Regions from separate parts of the Paenibacillus urinalis genome, predicted to be linked through region 3. Evidence: riboswitches for the same ligand, from Rfam matches in the RefSeq annotation. Region 3 holds a riboswitch; each other region holds the start of a gene.
The links. A riboswitch is a leader RNA that binds a small molecule or an ion and turns the genes downstream of it on or off. The one in region 3 is predicted to bind cyclic di-AMP.

Region 1 (3,871 bases), 1.3 Mb from region 3:
ATATTGCACCGCGATGCTTAGCGTCCCATAATCCTTCGTTCCTGGAGAAGCAGCCATTCGTTCTGCAACTTCCTTCTGAATCATGACAACGATGCTGTCGAGCGGGAGCTTCTCCTCCAGCAGTCTCATCAAGATCGGTGTCGTTACATAGTAAGGCAAATTAGCAACGACGCTGACCTTATCCATGCCCGCGAAATTTTTTGCAAATAATTCAGGAAGATCTGTTTTAAGAACGTCTCCATGATGTACATATATATTAGAGTAAGGTTCCAGCACTTCGGTGAGGATCGGTATCAAGCGTTGGTCTATTTCGACAGCAGTTACCGTCCCTGCACGCTGTGCAAGCTTCTCTGTTAGAGCACCGATTCCCGGTCCGATCTCAAGTGCACCTTTATGTTCATCCAGATCAGCAGCATCCACAATTTTATGGAGTATATTTTGATCGATCAGAAAATTTTGTCCCAGGCTTTTTTTGAAAGAAAAACCGTGTTTCGCTATGATCTCTTTCGTTCGTCTTGGCGTTGCAATCTCATCTATATTTTTCACGTTCTCATGATCCCTCACGTTCTATTTGCTCTAGTGCTCGTACAAATTCCTCACGACTTATCTGAAACATCGTCAGCCGCTTATGCAGCTGCTTGCCATTACAATATCCTATGCCCAGAATGTTGCCCAGCATCATACGCCGATTTGCGGCGTCCTTATGGACGATGAGTCCGGCTTCAATCAGATCTTGCCAGTCTATGAGCGGCTTAGCGCCATCATAGGTTGTATGCACCTTGGACAGTGCTGCCCGAATGGAGTCTGGAGATGCATTCTCCACACCGATATCACCTTTGCGGGTCGCATCCTGCTCCTTAATGAAGGCATGCTTCACGCCAGGAATCTTGTTTGATATGATTTTGCGAATTCGCTCACCTGCATGATCAGGGTCTGTAAAGACGATAACACCTCTTCTTTGCTGAGCAAGCTCGATCTTCTTAAGTATACGGGCATTTATAGCAGAACCGCCGGTCTCAATTGTATCTGCATTCACTGCACGCTTGATGGCTACGGTATCATCTCTGCCTTCAACGACAATGATTTCTTTAATCATGACCACATGACTTCCTTTCTAAACAAAAAGAGAAGAGGAAAAACTCCTCTTCTGCATGTAAGAGGCAAACGATAGACTTGCTGTCTAAACTTTCGTTTACCTTATATAGCATCACCTAATCTTGATGTTAATACTATAACATCAGGGACGCATTGTAAAATATATTTTAATTCAGTTCCGGCTTCACCGGACCGATAACGTATACAGTTTTACCTTTTTTGCGGCCAAAATTGAGAGCCTGCTCCAAGCTGTCATAATACACATCAATTTTGTTCCCTTTGATTGCGCCGCCTGTATCTTCAGCACGACGGAATCCTACACCTTCAATGTATACCCACCATCCAAGAGGGATCACATCGGGGTCAACTGCGATGGTACGTCCTTCCTGTACACGTGTGCCGGAAGCCGTCTTCGTACCAATGCCTTCTTGCTCTGAGGAATAAGCTGTCATAGATACATTGCTCAGCACTTTTTTGGCCTTGAATGTAACTCCATCCTTCGTGACAGAATCACTGTCAGTTGAAGCAGATACCTTCTTCACTTTATCAGCCAGATTTGCTGACGATTTCGAAGAGGATGCATTTGAAGCTTTAGAAGTAGCTGCAGCTTCGGTTGTACTTACAGCGGCAACCACCGTTTCCTGAACTGGCTCAGGCTTCTTCTTCGTTCCAACGGCAATGACCTTGTCGACACGGTTTGTTTGAACCTTCTTGCCCGTCATTTTCTTAGACACCAATTCGCCATCCTGGAAGGTCTTCTCGATCGTCTGGACGATCACGCCTTCCTTACCGCTCTGAATGACCCGGTTATCACCCTTGTACAAGCTTGGGTCAGCCGTCTTGATTACCTTGAACGGAACCGAAGCTTCTTGTGTCGCTGTTTGCTTGGTTACCCGGACTACTCGAATATTAAGATCCGCCTTCACCGCAGTGTCAGCAGCGGGATATACTTTATCATCTTCTAATACTTCGATGCTATGAGCAGCGAGTGCTTCTTTAACTGTATCCTGTGTCGTGTAAACTTGCTCTGTCTCACCATCTGCCGTCACGTTAATCGCTACGGCCCGGTTAATTGTTACTCGATCCCCATCTTCAATCTCATCACTCAAAGACATCGATACTTCGTCATGTGGACTGACTGCGATTGAATGCTCATCCAGCACTTCACTAAGCATTCCTTCACGTGTTTCCAAGGCTTGAACCTTGCCGTCCACGACAATTGAGATTTCTTTGCCTCCCTGACCATACAAAATGAGTGAGATCATGACTAACAGTGCGATTGAGAAGATTGCGACTAGTGTGATCTGACGCAGATTCTCATGCTTCCATCGCAACGCGAAAGACTTGCTGGATGATGGTGACTCATGGGTCTCCTCTAGTTGGAAATTTCCCACTTCCTCCGTCCTCCTTCATAGTCCCGCCGTCAAGAGTATTGCATGATTGTATTTGACGCGACTATACCGATTTGTCTACAAAACCGGAGAAACTCCCGTCCGATTCTGCATCATGTGCCACTCTTCGCAGCATGATGTCACCTCCTGTTAACCAACAGTATGACGACAATGTAACTTTTATTCTCCTAAAACAAAGAAGCCAAAAAAGAGTTTAAGAGGAACTCTTTCGTGGCTCCGATAAGTTCAAATGAGAATATCGGAAACATCATGCACGAGTTTTGCCTCTTCAATACGCTTACGGAGTTAGCTGTCGGGTTCGGGCGTAAGAGTCGCCCCCGCTCAGATCCAGGCTGCTCATGGCAGCTGTCCTTTACGTTCACCCCAAGACTCAAGTGTTGAAATCAAATACAGTGGTCAGAGCAAGAGAGACAACTCTCTTAATTCCATCTTCTGACTAGCAGCAGACCACTATATCGGTTCCCCCGTTCTTTGTTAAATTACAAAAGATTCAGCGAGAATGACTCATGAAGTGAATTCAAAGTGGTAAATCAACTGAATGTAAAATTGACTTTACCAACAATCAACAATTCACTGAAACGATGATATCCTGTTTCGATACATGTTGTAAAGCAGTATTCAACTATGTTTTTCTAAATAATTGGTTAAAAATTTGTAATAATCAGCGAAAAAGTCTTACAAAAAGTTTAATCGCTCCGTTTTACTCACTTTTTCGTCTATTTTCCTCTGTCTTTTAACGAATGTCAAATCGTTCCAGTGCATTTGCGGTCGTAATCTCTGTCAATTCTTCCACAGAAATACCCTTCAGCTCGGCTGCCATTTCTGCTACCAAGGCCACATGAGCTGACTCATTTCTCTTGCCGCGGAATGGATGTGGAGTCAAGTATGGAGCATCCGTTTCGATCAAGAGCCGGTCTAGCGGTACCTTTGCAAGCACCTCTTTGGGCTGCTTCGCGTTCTTGAACGTAATCGGCCCTCCGAAGGAGATATGAAAGCCCATATCCAGCGCCATTTTTGCAGTTTCCCAGCTGCCTGAGAAGGAATGCATCACTCCGCCCACTTCATGCGCCTTCTCTTCACGCAGAATTCGAATAATATCTTCATGTGCATCCCGGTTATGAATCACAATCGGCATAGCGATCTCTCTAGCCAGTCCGATTTGTTTGCGCAGCACCTCATGCTGAACCTCTTTGGGAGAAGTATCCCAATGATAATCCAAGCCAATTTCACCGATTGCAACAACCTTCTCATGTTTACATAATGATGCAATCCATTCTAAATCTCCATCCTTCATCGTGATGGCATCGACAGGGTGCCAGCCTACTGCCGCATAGATAAAATCATAGGTTTCAGCAAGTTTCATC
Region 2 (3,871 bases), 1.5 Mb from region 3:
AAGGTTCAAATGCCCGAAACGACTCGGACACGATGTTTTTGGCTGTCAGCATCAGCTCAACTACTGTGATCGCACTCAGAATCGGTGTTTCTTTAAACATGACAATTAAGTAATTGCCCAATACCGGGATAATGGGAGGAATCGCCTGAGGTAAAATAATGGTGCGCCAGGTTTGTGCCTTTGTATAGTTCAGTGCAGTCGCTGCTTCCCATTGCCCCTTATCCACTGCTTCAATACCTGATCTGTACACTTCTGATAAATAAGTGCTGTAGTGAAGGCCAAGTCCGATTACGCCTGCATAGAACGCAGGAATGGATAAATTCGTGATCAACGGCAGGCTGTAGTATAGGAAGAAGACCTGCACCAGTAATGGTGTGTTTCTTACAAATTCAATAATTCCTTTGGTGATCAGCGAGATCGGTTTGAATTTGCTTCGAGCAGCAAAGGCGAGGAGAAGCCCCACAATTAGTGCCAGGACAAAGGCGCAAAGCGTAATCCATACCGTCATTTGGAGAGCACCAATCAGTTCCGGCAAAATTTCAACGACATAATTCCAATCCCACATGCTTACAACCTCCCCGCTGTCAGTTTACGCTCTAGCTGTCTGACTCCCATTGAAACGAGCGTAGTGATGACAAAATACATGAGGAGCAGCAGAATAAGGATCTCCGTTGTCCAGGAAATGTAATTGTTGCGTAGAACCATCGCCTGATATGTCAAATCCGCCATCGTAATGAAATATACAAGTGAAGTCGACTTGATGAGCTCCACAAGCTGATTACCGAACGGAGGGAGCATCTGCATGGAGGCTTGGGGGAGAATAACGTTCCACAACCGCAGGCCAGGCTTCATATTTAATGCTGTTGCTGCCTCCCATTGTCCTTTCGGTACCGAGAGTACAGCACTTCGAACAATCTCTGATCCGTATGCACCATAATTAAGTCCTACAGCAAGGATGGCAGCCAACATTTTTGGAAGCTCGATCCCGATGAACGGAAGTGCAAAATATAGCCAGAATAACTGAACAAGAAGTGAAGTTCCTCGAAATATCTCAACGTATATCGTAGTAAGAGTGCGAACGATCCATAGTTTAGACAAGCGGCAGAGCCCAGCCGCAAAGGCTACGATTAGAGCCAGAATTGCTGAAAAGAAAGCGACCGTTATTGTAATTTCTGCCCCTTTCAGCAGGGTTGGGAGAAAATCAAGCCATGAACTTGGCATGTTATTCTCCGCATAGGGCTGCAGCTGTCATTTCGCCTGGAAGCTCTTCTTCAGTAAATCCAAATTCCTGCAAAATTTCTAACAGCTCACCCGACTCCTTCATTTTTGTAAGCTCAGCATTGTATGCTTCTTGAAATTCCGTATCCGCCTGACGAAATGCTGTCGCTCCATACCCGCGGACACTCTCACCATCAATGACAGGCTGCTTGAAACCTTCAACACGTTCAATCTGATCATCGCTCGCGGACTCCAGCATAGCGGTAAGCGACGGACCTGTCATGGTGATCGCCTGTACTCTGTCTGCTTGCAAAGCACTAATAGCTGAGGCTTGATCGGGAACCTGAACAATACGGTCAGAAGGAACTCCCGACTCTTCCATATAACCAATTTCTACAGCTCCTGTCATAACTGCTACTTTGGCATTATCATCTGCCGCAATATCTTCATAGCTGGTTAGGTTAAGGGGATTCCCTTGTTTTACCGCGAGCGACTCCCCAATGCTGTATTCCGGATCTGCAAATAATACAGCTGAACAGCGATTAGGATTAATAAACATACCTGCCGTAATCATGTCAAAACGATCTGCTTGAAGACCCGCGATTAAAGAACCAAACTCTGTAAGCTCGCCCTTCATCTCTTTTACACCTAGTCTTTCTAGGATAACTTTTGCAATCTCGACGGCTTCGCCCGTTAGCTCTCCATTTTCGTCTTTATAGGCGTAAGGCTTCTCGTTAGCAAATCCCACCGTGATATATCCCTGATCAATCGCTTGATCAAGGGTGCTTCCTTTTTCCCCACATGCTGTCAATGACAATACCAAAACAGTTAACAATACAAGAATAACGCCCTTCTTCAAACATCCCACAACCTTTCCACGTTCTGTAATCTTGATAAATGGCATAGCAAAATTAACCTAGTATATATATGTTTTTACTAGGATATTAAACATCAAAAAGTCACGAGTCAGTATGAAAACAAGCCCCAAACAAGTCCTTTTGATTTACTTGTACTCACCTAACTGACATTTTATGAGTTTCTTTCGTTTTTTCTCATGATCCCCCCTTGTAAAATTAAAAAATGACCGCCTATCCAGGGAACAAGACATAGCTCCGCCAGCAGGGGTCAAAATGAAGAAAAAGGCCCCCTTAGAATTAAAAAGGGCCTTTTGTGATGATATGCATTATGTATACAAGACCCATCCACTGCTGACGAGGTTAGCTGACGGACTCGGGTAAGATGGTACCCTACACTCGAATTCAAGTGATTCGCCCCATTAATACTGGTTCCCCCGCTTTCCAGATTCTGTATCTGAAAACTAAGCGTGATTCCATGATAAAGGGATGTTCTGGAAATGTCAAACCGATTTTATTGATTTTTTGGAAGAAACTCCGTGTTTTTTGCAATATACAACTGTTTTTATCCCACGTTATACTATTTCAACAAATGAATACAAACCCACATTATTCCTTTGTTTGTTAGGTCATAAGCAGTATAATCAGCCATACAAGTGCAGTAACAGAATTAAATCATCAATACATAAACTATATAATTTTGTGTTGCAGTGACTCGTGACTAGGTATGTAAATGTATAAAGCCAAAAACGGCCTGTCCCCTATTACGGGAACACGCCGCTTGTACGATTAAACGCATCGCTTAATTATTGCATACCTTGCATGATGGCATTAATGATGCCTTGCTGGGTAACGGTATTATTCGAGCGGTTAAACAGAGCAAATCCATGCTGTCCGTTATGACCATTGTCCCAATAAACCGGAACCGATTTGTATTTCTTAGAGGTTGCTGCTACCGCTTTGGCAAAAGCTTGACGGTAAACGTTATTAGTAGAATCATACGCCGTTTTATCGATAGAGCCGAATTCACCAATGACAACCGGATAGCCTTGGGTTACAAACTTATCATGCATCGCTTTGATTTGCGATTCCAGATAGTCCTCTTGTCCCCAAGTGGATTTCTTAGAAGGATTCGTTGCCGTTGCACCCCACTGTGTAATATTGCCGGATTCCTCACCTGCAAAATCCCATGGAGAGTAATAGTGCGCCGAGATCATGATTCTCTTCTCCGAGCTTGGAATAGCGGAAGATCTGAAATTATCCGTCGGAAGAACGAAGCCATAATTACCTACCGTGTAATCAATGTTGGTATTCCAGCCTGGAATCAAGAGCCATCTGGCATTGTTATTGCCTCCGGTCTTGCGGACCGTATCCACAAAGATTTGATTGTAGGCGTTCAGATTTGCGTAATATGCTGCATTCGGATTGCCGTAAGTACCATCAAATACTTCGTTCATTGATTCAAAAATAAGACGCTCATTATAGCTGCTGAATTTAGTAGCAATTTGCTGCCAAACCTTTTGGTATTTTTCCTTAATGGCAGCTTGATTACTTCCATTCACCAACAGCCATCCGCCAGGTACGGAATTGTATCCATCCCCATGAATATTAATAATGACATACATGCCTTCGTTGTAAGCATAGTCAACCACCGTTTTGATTCGGTTCAACCAAGCTTCGTTGATTGTATAGTTGGGAGCGCTTCCAATATGATTAAGATACGATACAGGGATTCGAATGGTTTTGAAACCGGCAGCCTTTACCTTTTGAATCAGCTGCGGTGTAATGACTGGATTGCC
Region 3 (3,871 bases):
TATTTCCGTTCTGATCGATAAGAAACTTGGTGAAATTCCACTTAATCGCCTTCGAGCCAAGTATACCTGGTGCACTGTCCTTTAAGTGCTTGAACAGCGGATGTGCCTCATCTCCATTGACTTTAATCTTCTCAAACATCGGGAAGCTCACACCATAGTTCATTTGGCAGAACTCTGCGATTTCATCATTTGAGCCCGGTTCTTGTTCGGCAAATTGGTTGCTGGGGAAACCGAGAATTTCAAAGGATTGGTCATTGAATTTGTCATATAGCTCCTGCAGTCCTTTGTATTGAGGGGTTAGTCCGCACTTGCTCGCTGTATTTACGATCAAGAGTACTTTTCCTTTGTACTCCTCCATACTTAACTTCTGGCCTTTGAGTGTGTTCACTTGGTATTGATAAATCGACATGCCTTCATCCATCCCTTCTATTGAAACTTATATACTCTTGATTGAAGCAGCTAAAGGTATTATGAAATTGATTCGTATTGATAACAATTTAATTTTAAACAATATATGGAGAAAGTCAAACAAAGCTTCTGTAAAGAGTGGATCTACTGTCGAAGGCAAATTTGGTCATTTGAAATAAGCGAGAAAACGAGATAAACTGAGAACAGATAAGCTGAATGCACAGAGGGGAATATTTTATTCTTATTCTATCCCAAAACAGCGCTAAATCGTCGTAATGAGCCCCTGAAGGAGCTTTACATCGATTTTCAACGGGTGTATGATTCATATCGTAAATCTTGAGCAACCGAAAACCTTATATTTGAGTAATTTCTCATTGCTATAAGTCGCTTAATTTCTGCCTAATATGGCGGAGAGCGGGGGAACCACAGTAAGGCAGCGTGCTTGATTCGGTGTGAGAGCCGAATGATACACGATGCATGGGGTGAATTCTGATCCGAAGATTCATATGAAATGTCATATGGAATCATGAGGAACAGATAGGACGACTCTCACCGTCCGAATCCGACAGCTAACCTCGTAAGCTGTACAGAGTTACACTAGAGATGTGGAAGATATGCAATACGCTTCCTTCACTTCCTTATCGTGAACATTCTTTAGTTATCTTCTGTGCTAACGTTTGAGAGAGGAATGATAAATCTTGTGAGCGATCAGCCACAGAGGTTTAATCCTCTGTGGTTTTATTTATGCGCTGAATTTTTGTTGATCCAAAAAGCGGGGGACCCAGATGTGGATGCATTGATCCATGGGGTGAATTTCATGGCTATTGTCATGAATAGGGCAATCTCTCTTGTCCGAATCCGACAGCTAACCTCGTAAGCGTAACAAAGGGAGAGGCAGCAAGCCGAGTAGTGCCTATGTAACAGGTCATGTTTTGCCATGTTCTGAGATATAGGTGGGAGAGCACCGGGCATGCCTTTGATCGTCGGTGTTCTTTTTTTGTTGTCTTTTTCTATAACAGGGAGGAAATGATTGTAATGAGTGATGAAGTTATTTTAGTTACGGCACCAAATGAAGCGGCCAGAAATTTTATTCGATTATTAATGTACAAGAAGCTTTCTTTTGCTGTACTGACGAACAGTGCACAGGAAGAGAAGCAGGTCAAACGGCTTGGAGTAGAGCACATTATACGTATGGATACGGCGTTTACAAGTAAATGGCTGCTGCCTAATGCGGCGGTAGGACGTATTTTTATTTTTGAGAACAGCTTGAATCTGACCTGCCGGTTTTTGCAAATATGCAGACCCTGGACACGTAAGCCGATTACCATTATTACACAGCTGAATCATCCTCGCGGAGTATACCGCGGTATGGGCGCAGACCACGTTATTTTTACAATCAAGGGCGAAGTAGGATTTCTGTTAAATGGAGAACGGGCTGCTGTTAATTAATTGATCTGCACGCACACAGCGATAGAAGCAGGAGACTGCGGCTAATGGCTAGTGTAGGTGCTTACTATACAGTTTGCGTAATTAGATGCAGGATTGATATACTGGAGTTAAAGGAAACATAGCATGTGAGACTCGTGATATAAGCATGGGTCTCTTTTTCTATATTTACAGATGGAAAGGTAGAGAATGGCATTATGGGGAAGTTTGATCATGTGAAATGGCTCTTTTTTGATATAGGAGATACACTCGTAAATGAATGGGTTCCCGTTGATCACATTATCGGCCAATTTGTGAGAGAAGCAAATGGACTCGGGTATAACATTACAATGGAGGACGTACGCAGCAAATTTATTCAGAGCTATTCCAATTACATCGCTTCTCCCATGCAGTACGCGATTTCGGAGCTTGTGCCTTCGGAGGAGGACAGAGCGTATATCAAGACTAGGCTTAAGTTTCAAAAGGAGCTCGAAGAGCCGTATGCCGAAGCTCGGACTGTTCTTGAGCAGCTGGGTGAGCGCTACAGAATCGGTATCGTGGCTAATCAAAGTCCGGGTACGGAAGAGCGTCTGGTGAAATATGGACTTCGTTCATTTGTGGATGTTATCGCTTGTTCTGCTGAACAAGGCATGTCCAAACCGGATGTGCGCTTATACCAATATGCGCTGAAAACAGCCGGAGCGGAGCCCTCGGAGTCCATTATGATCGGAGATCGTATTGATAATGACATTATCCCAGCCAAATCGCTTGGAATGCTTACGATTCGAATTATGCAGGGGTACGGGCGTTATCAGCCTTCCACTGGTGCTCAGGATACGCCGGACTATACAGTGAATGATCTAAATGCACTGACGGCACTGCTGCTATAAACATAATATCAGACCCTGATTATTACAGATGAAATGGCTGTGGTGTAGGAACTGCACTCCAATCGTTAGGACAAACTAACAGCTGGGGTGCAGTTTTTCTGCATTCAAGCGGCTGGATTATGAATGAGTCAGGCGGTTTATTCTAAAATAGGCAGGACTTCTTCCCACACCGCGTCAAGGATAGACTGTATACGATCTTCCTCACTGTTAACAGCAATCACGGCTCTCCGGTCCGGTATGATCACGAGCAGCTGGCCGTGTGCGCCATCCCCTCGATATGCTCCGTGAGAACACATCCAAAACTGACAGCCATAGCCGAGCGACCAGTCTCCTTCACCGACAGAATCAATATGCCTGCGAGTCGCAAATTGAATCCATTCTGCAGGCACCAGTTGTCTGCCCTCATAAGCCCCCTCATCCAGCAGCATTTGGCCGAATCTGCTTAATTCTTCGGTACTGATCACGAGACCTGCGCATCCGAGTGTGACTCCGAGAGGCGAGGTTTCCCATTCTACGTGATGAATACCCAGAGGCTCAAACAAACGGGAATTCAAATAGTGGTGGACCGTCTCACCGACGGCTGCTTGAATCAACGCCGAGATCATGAAGGTATCGCCGCTGCTGTAGGTAAACTGCTTGCCGGGAGGGCGGTCCAGCGGCAGGGACAAATAGTATTTTGCCCAGTCCTTCTCCGTCAGTGACTGTCGCTCCGGCAGCCAGAGTGGTGGAGCGTCATGCCCTGAAGACATCCGTAACAAATCATAAAGGGTAAGCTCATCAGGAGAGGGAAGCTGTGGATCCTGAGAGCGATAAGTGGTGTTATAGTTGAAAAATTCACCGAGCTTCGTATCCAGTGTGAGCTTTCCTTCCTCAATGGCAAGACCAGCAGCCATGCAAGTAAATGATTTGCTGATAGAATGCTGCTGACGACGTATGTCCTGATCCCAGTTCCATTCTCCAACCAGCCCGCCATCCTGCAGCACACGAATCGAAAAGACGTTTAAGTCTTGTGCTCTAATCTTCTTCTCAAAGCCGTTCAACGTACTTATCATAGGTTCCTCCATTCCTGCCCCGCCAGCAGTTATCTGACACAGGTTTCAGTGCAAGTCATAGCTTCGAAACGTTTAGAACGGTGAATCATTTTCCTA
Region 4 (3,871 bases), on a different replicon from region 3:
CTTGTTTCTATTACTACGAATACCACATTGCACAGCTTGATACAGGGCTGTACGAAGCCTTCTGGAGCCGTGTTTCGTGATTCTGTTTTGGGTTGCCACAAACTTACCTGAAGCAAATACACTGGGATCAACACCAGCAAAAGCCACCAGCTTCTTTGCGTGATCGAATCGATCGATTTCCCCAATCTCAGCCAAAATTGTTGCAGCAATTTTAGTACCGATACCAGGTATCGATTGGATTAAATCATATTCAGGTAACTCTTCAACCAGGATCTCTATCGATTTATCAAGGTCTGCTAGATGGTCCTGGTATTGAAGAAGCAATTTAATGAGCAGTTGCATGGAGATCAGATGACTTGGAAATGCCGTCTCCTTAAAGGGGTTTCGCTTAGCTGCAGCCATTAGAATTTGAGCACGTTCCAAACTCCATGAGGTGGATTTGCCTCGTGCGATCAGGTGGTGTATCTCTGTTGAAATTTCCTGCTCCGACATTTCCAGGATTTCTTTAGAGGTCGGGTGTAAAGCTAGGAATCGAAGAGAAACTTTCGAATAGAGGTCACCGAACACACCATGGTATTCAGGAAAAACCTGATCTAGAATAGCCTGGAACTGCAGCTTCACTTGAACATACATACCCGTTAAAGATTCATGCTGACGCGTGAGATAGCGTAAATTCATGAGATGCTGCCCCCGTTTTTTGATGGGTTCGAATTCTTCTTTATAGAACAGGGCCCCAAGTTGATAGGCATCAGCAGCATCCGTCTTGACGCGTCTCAAATTAGTCTTTTTAGCTTCATATGAGATTAACGGATTAATGACGATGTATAGATACTGGTGCTCATCCAGAAACTGAACAACAGGGCTATGATAATGACCTGTTGCCTCCATCACAATACAAGGGCTTATGCCTGCAACTGATTCTACCGCTCTAACATAATTAAGAAAAGCCGATAATCCCTCTAGATCATGATTAAATCTAAAGATCTTCCCATGAGCTTCTCCGCGGTCTAAAAAAGCTTGTGCATGGCTCTCTCCCTTGGACACATCCAAACCAATGACTGGATTCATGACATCACTCCCAAAGTATATTCACCGGTAACCCCTAACCTTCTTGTTTTCCACACTATCGCATGTGATACGGGATCAACGTCCCAACCAGCCTAACCATGGTTGAACAAGTAGGGGGGATGAACAGAATAGCTCTCGGGATCCAAGTCCCACGGGCAGATACGCTCGATCCCCGGCTACCGCTATCTTACGACCAAACAAAAAAGAGGTCGACCAGAAAGATCTGGTGACCTCATAATACGAACGGGCAGATTAGTTTAACAAAATTAAATTAAAAATAGTTTAAGTTTAAGTCAAACTTCCAACAGATAAGGCGGACTTGTTACCTAGGAGTATATATTTTTTTAATCCTTACATAAACCACAGTGAAAGATAAATAAAAAAACATCTTCTACTTCAAAGTAGAAGATGTTTAGAATCATTAACAAAGTGCTGTGAAGTAGCTTGTCCTTCCCTCTTTAATGAGAGTCATCAACCATCTTAGAAAAATTCTTATCACTAATTGTTCTTCTAGCTGTAACGTACCGTTCCTTGTAGTATGTTTCCGAAAGTTTACTTACTCTTACTCCTTTACTGCTCGAGGAATGAGCAAATTGTCCATCCCCTATGTAGATCCCTGCATGAGATATTCCTTTTCCACTCGTATTGAAGAAAACCAAATCTCCCGTTCTTAAGTTGCTTTTTGCTACCGCAGTACCTGTTTTGGCTTGAGCAGCCGAAGTTCTAGGAAGTTTTTGATTGAATTTATCAAATATGTACAATATGAAGCCGGAGCAATCAAAGCCACTTGCTACGGACGTTCCACCCCATTTATAAGGTGTTCCTACCACTTGGCTAACTTCTGATTGTAATTTTGATTGGTCATTAGCAAATGCACTTGTGGTTCCAGAAGAAATAATAATAACAGCCCCTAATAGAGACATAATAATTTTTTTCAAGTATAATATTCTCCCTTCGATGCCTACGGAGTTAGCTTAAGGGTTCGGTAGAAGGTTACCTATATATAACACTATTTTGAACAATTCACCCAGTGTGGTTCCCCCGTTTTTAATAGATTAAAATTCGGCAAAATAATTAAAATATTGTAACACTAATCACTGTAGTGTATAAATCGAGACTTGTCAATTATAACCTTTAAAATTTGTTGCTTCTTATGATTTGATAAGGATTTTTATCTAACATATCGAGATTTTAAATAAAAATTGACAGACTAAAAAAAGTTCATCAAATTTTGTGACATATAACCATAACAAATTTGTAATAGATATGTCTTTTTTAATAATCAGAAACTGTTTCAGCTGTAATCAAAAATAACCGCCCCAGTTACTGGGAGCGGTTATAAAAGTAGTTTTAATGTTATGCAGCCATGTTACGACATACATCTGCACATTTAAAACAAGCTTCCGCACATTTTTGACAATGGTCATGATTATGTTTTTTGCACTCATCACCACATGCTTGGCAAATCTCAGCACACAATGAGCAAATTTCTTTGATAAATGGTGAATTACTGCTCATTGCTGTTGCAGCAAAAGAGCAGATGTCAGCACAAAGCCGATCTAAACGGATACATTCTGCCATCATTTTAGTGTCTTCTTCTTTTAAACAAGCATCATAGCAGTGATTACAAGTCACCATACATCGTAAGCATTCCTCTATACATTGTTTATACTGTTCATGTGACATTTCCATTCTCCTTTCAGTGATTAATTCTTTACATACGTAATTACTATTTACAATTAGTCCTCGATACATACCAGATTCCTCAAGGCCTTGTATTTCAATAAACCAAAAATGTGCAGAATATATGGAGATAATGAGTCAAAATAAAAAAAATTCTCGATATCTTTTCAAAAGCTAAGATGATTAATGATCAGCTTGAAGCATAAAAATCACTTTGAAAAGCTATTTCTCTACCATAGCCGGAACTAAGAACTTTAAATAGATTAGTCGTGTTTATGCACAAAATATTCAAATTTCAGGCGTATAATAATATAAACCTCCTAATGGAGGAATAATGTTGGGTTATAAGGTGATCGTTGGTTACGAGGTCACAATAGTATTTCTGAGACACTCACTACTCCATATATCAGAGAATTATAAGTGTCATAGATTTAGACATAACTAACAGAACGGTGGTCACATATGAGAATGAATCGAATAGCTTTTAAATTAGGAATTATTATCGTATCTCTGCTGTTAACGGTTCTGCTTTCCTTGGGATTTGTCGTTGATAAAATCTTTTCGAATATGTATTATCAAAAATCAGAACAAGATGTGGCCGAAATGTCATCCCATTTTGTCGAAATGGTACATTCTAGTAAGAGCATACCTACGGATTTGATATCCACTATGGCAGAATTTTCGAAGGTGGAGATCTTTGTTTTAGATAGGCAAGGAGAATTATTAGGAAAATCAAGTAAGGCCTCTAATCATCATGTAAATTTCATTACCGCAACTGAAATCAATAGATTACTTAACGGAGAATCATTAATGATAAACTATAGTACTGAGAATGGAGAATCCTACCTAATCTCTGGTAAACCATTGTTGGATATTGGGGGTGGAGTTCTTGTGATTTCTTCACTTGATATCGTTAATTCCTCTATACTGGAGGTAAGACAGCTCTTATGTTTAACTGGATTGATCGGTTTTATCATAGCGGTGGGTGTTTCATTTTTTTTATCAAGAAAGATGTCTGGACCTTTGGTTCAGATGGAGAAAGCTACTAGAAAAATAGCTGCTGGTCATCTTGATAGTAGAGTAGAAGTGAGTACTAGGGATGAAATTGGTTCATTAGCAG

Region 1: linked by a shared signal. The riboswitch ahead of PUW25_RS00135 (resuscitation-promoting factor) and the one ahead of PUW25_RS06050 (hypothetical protein) in region 3 are both predicted to bind cyclic di-AMP.
Region 2: linked by a shared signal. The riboswitch ahead of ehuB (ectoine/hydroxyectoine ABC transporter substrate-binding protein EhuB) and the one ahead of PUW25_RS06050 (hypothetical protein) in region 3 are both predicted to bind cyclic di-AMP.
Region 4: linked by a shared signal. The riboswitch ahead of PUW25_RS27285 (C40 family peptidase) and the one ahead of PUW25_RS06050 (hypothetical protein) in region 3 are both predicted to bind cyclic di-AMP.

Annotation. Positions count from the first base shown of each region.
Region 1 covers NZ_CP118108.1:28,951-32,821, reverse strand. Annotated here, with positions in the region: gene rsmA (16S rRNA (adenine(1518)-N(6)/adenine(1519)-N(6))-dimethyltransferase RsmA) at 1-546, opposite strand, end outside; gene rnmV (ribonuclease M5) at 551-1,096, opposite strand; gene PUW25_RS00135 (resuscitation-promoting factor) at 1,263-2,489, opposite strand; cyclic di-AMP (ydaO/yuaA leader) riboswitch at 2,767-3,013, opposite strand; gene PUW25_RS00130 (TatD family hydrolase) at 3,241-3,871, opposite strand, start outside.
Region 2 covers NZ_CP118108.1:2,893,945-2,897,815, forward strand. Annotated here, with positions in the region: gene ehuD (ectoine/hydroxyectoine ABC transporter permease subunit EhuD) at 1-565, opposite strand, end outside; gene ehuC (ectoine/hydroxyectoine ABC transporter permease subunit EhuC) at 568-1,221, opposite strand; gene ehuB (ectoine/hydroxyectoine ABC transporter substrate-binding protein EhuB) at 1,223-2,122, opposite strand; cyclic di-AMP (ydaO/yuaA leader) riboswitch at 2,410-2,553, opposite strand; gene PUW25_RS13380 (glycoside hydrolase family 5 protein) at 2,879-3,871, opposite strand, start outside.
Region 3 covers NZ_CP118108.1:1,354,320-1,358,190, forward strand. Annotated here, with positions in the region: gene PUW25_RS06045 (glutathione peroxidase) at 1-409, opposite strand, end outside; cyclic di-AMP (ydaO/yuaA leader) riboswitch at 784-1,007, shown strand; cyclic di-AMP (ydaO/yuaA leader) riboswitch at 1,146-1,303, shown strand; gene PUW25_RS06050 (hypothetical protein) at 1,444-1,857, shown strand; gene PUW25_RS06055 (HAD family hydrolase) at 2,052-2,723, shown strand; gene PUW25_RS06060 (serine hydrolase domain-containing protein) at 2,861-3,775, opposite strand.
Region 4 covers NZ_CP118110.1:171,616-175,486, reverse strand. Annotated here, with positions in the region: partial or broken gene PUW25_RS27290 (IS110 family RNA-guided transposase) at 1-1,068, opposite strand, end outside; gene PUW25_RS27285 (C40 family peptidase) at 1,527-2,006, opposite strand; cyclic di-AMP (ydaO/yuaA leader) riboswitch at 2,012-2,146, opposite strand; gene PUW25_RS27280 (four-helix bundle copper-binding protein) at 2,425-2,754, opposite strand; gene PUW25_RS27275 (sensor histidine kinase) at 3,214-3,871, shown strand, end outside.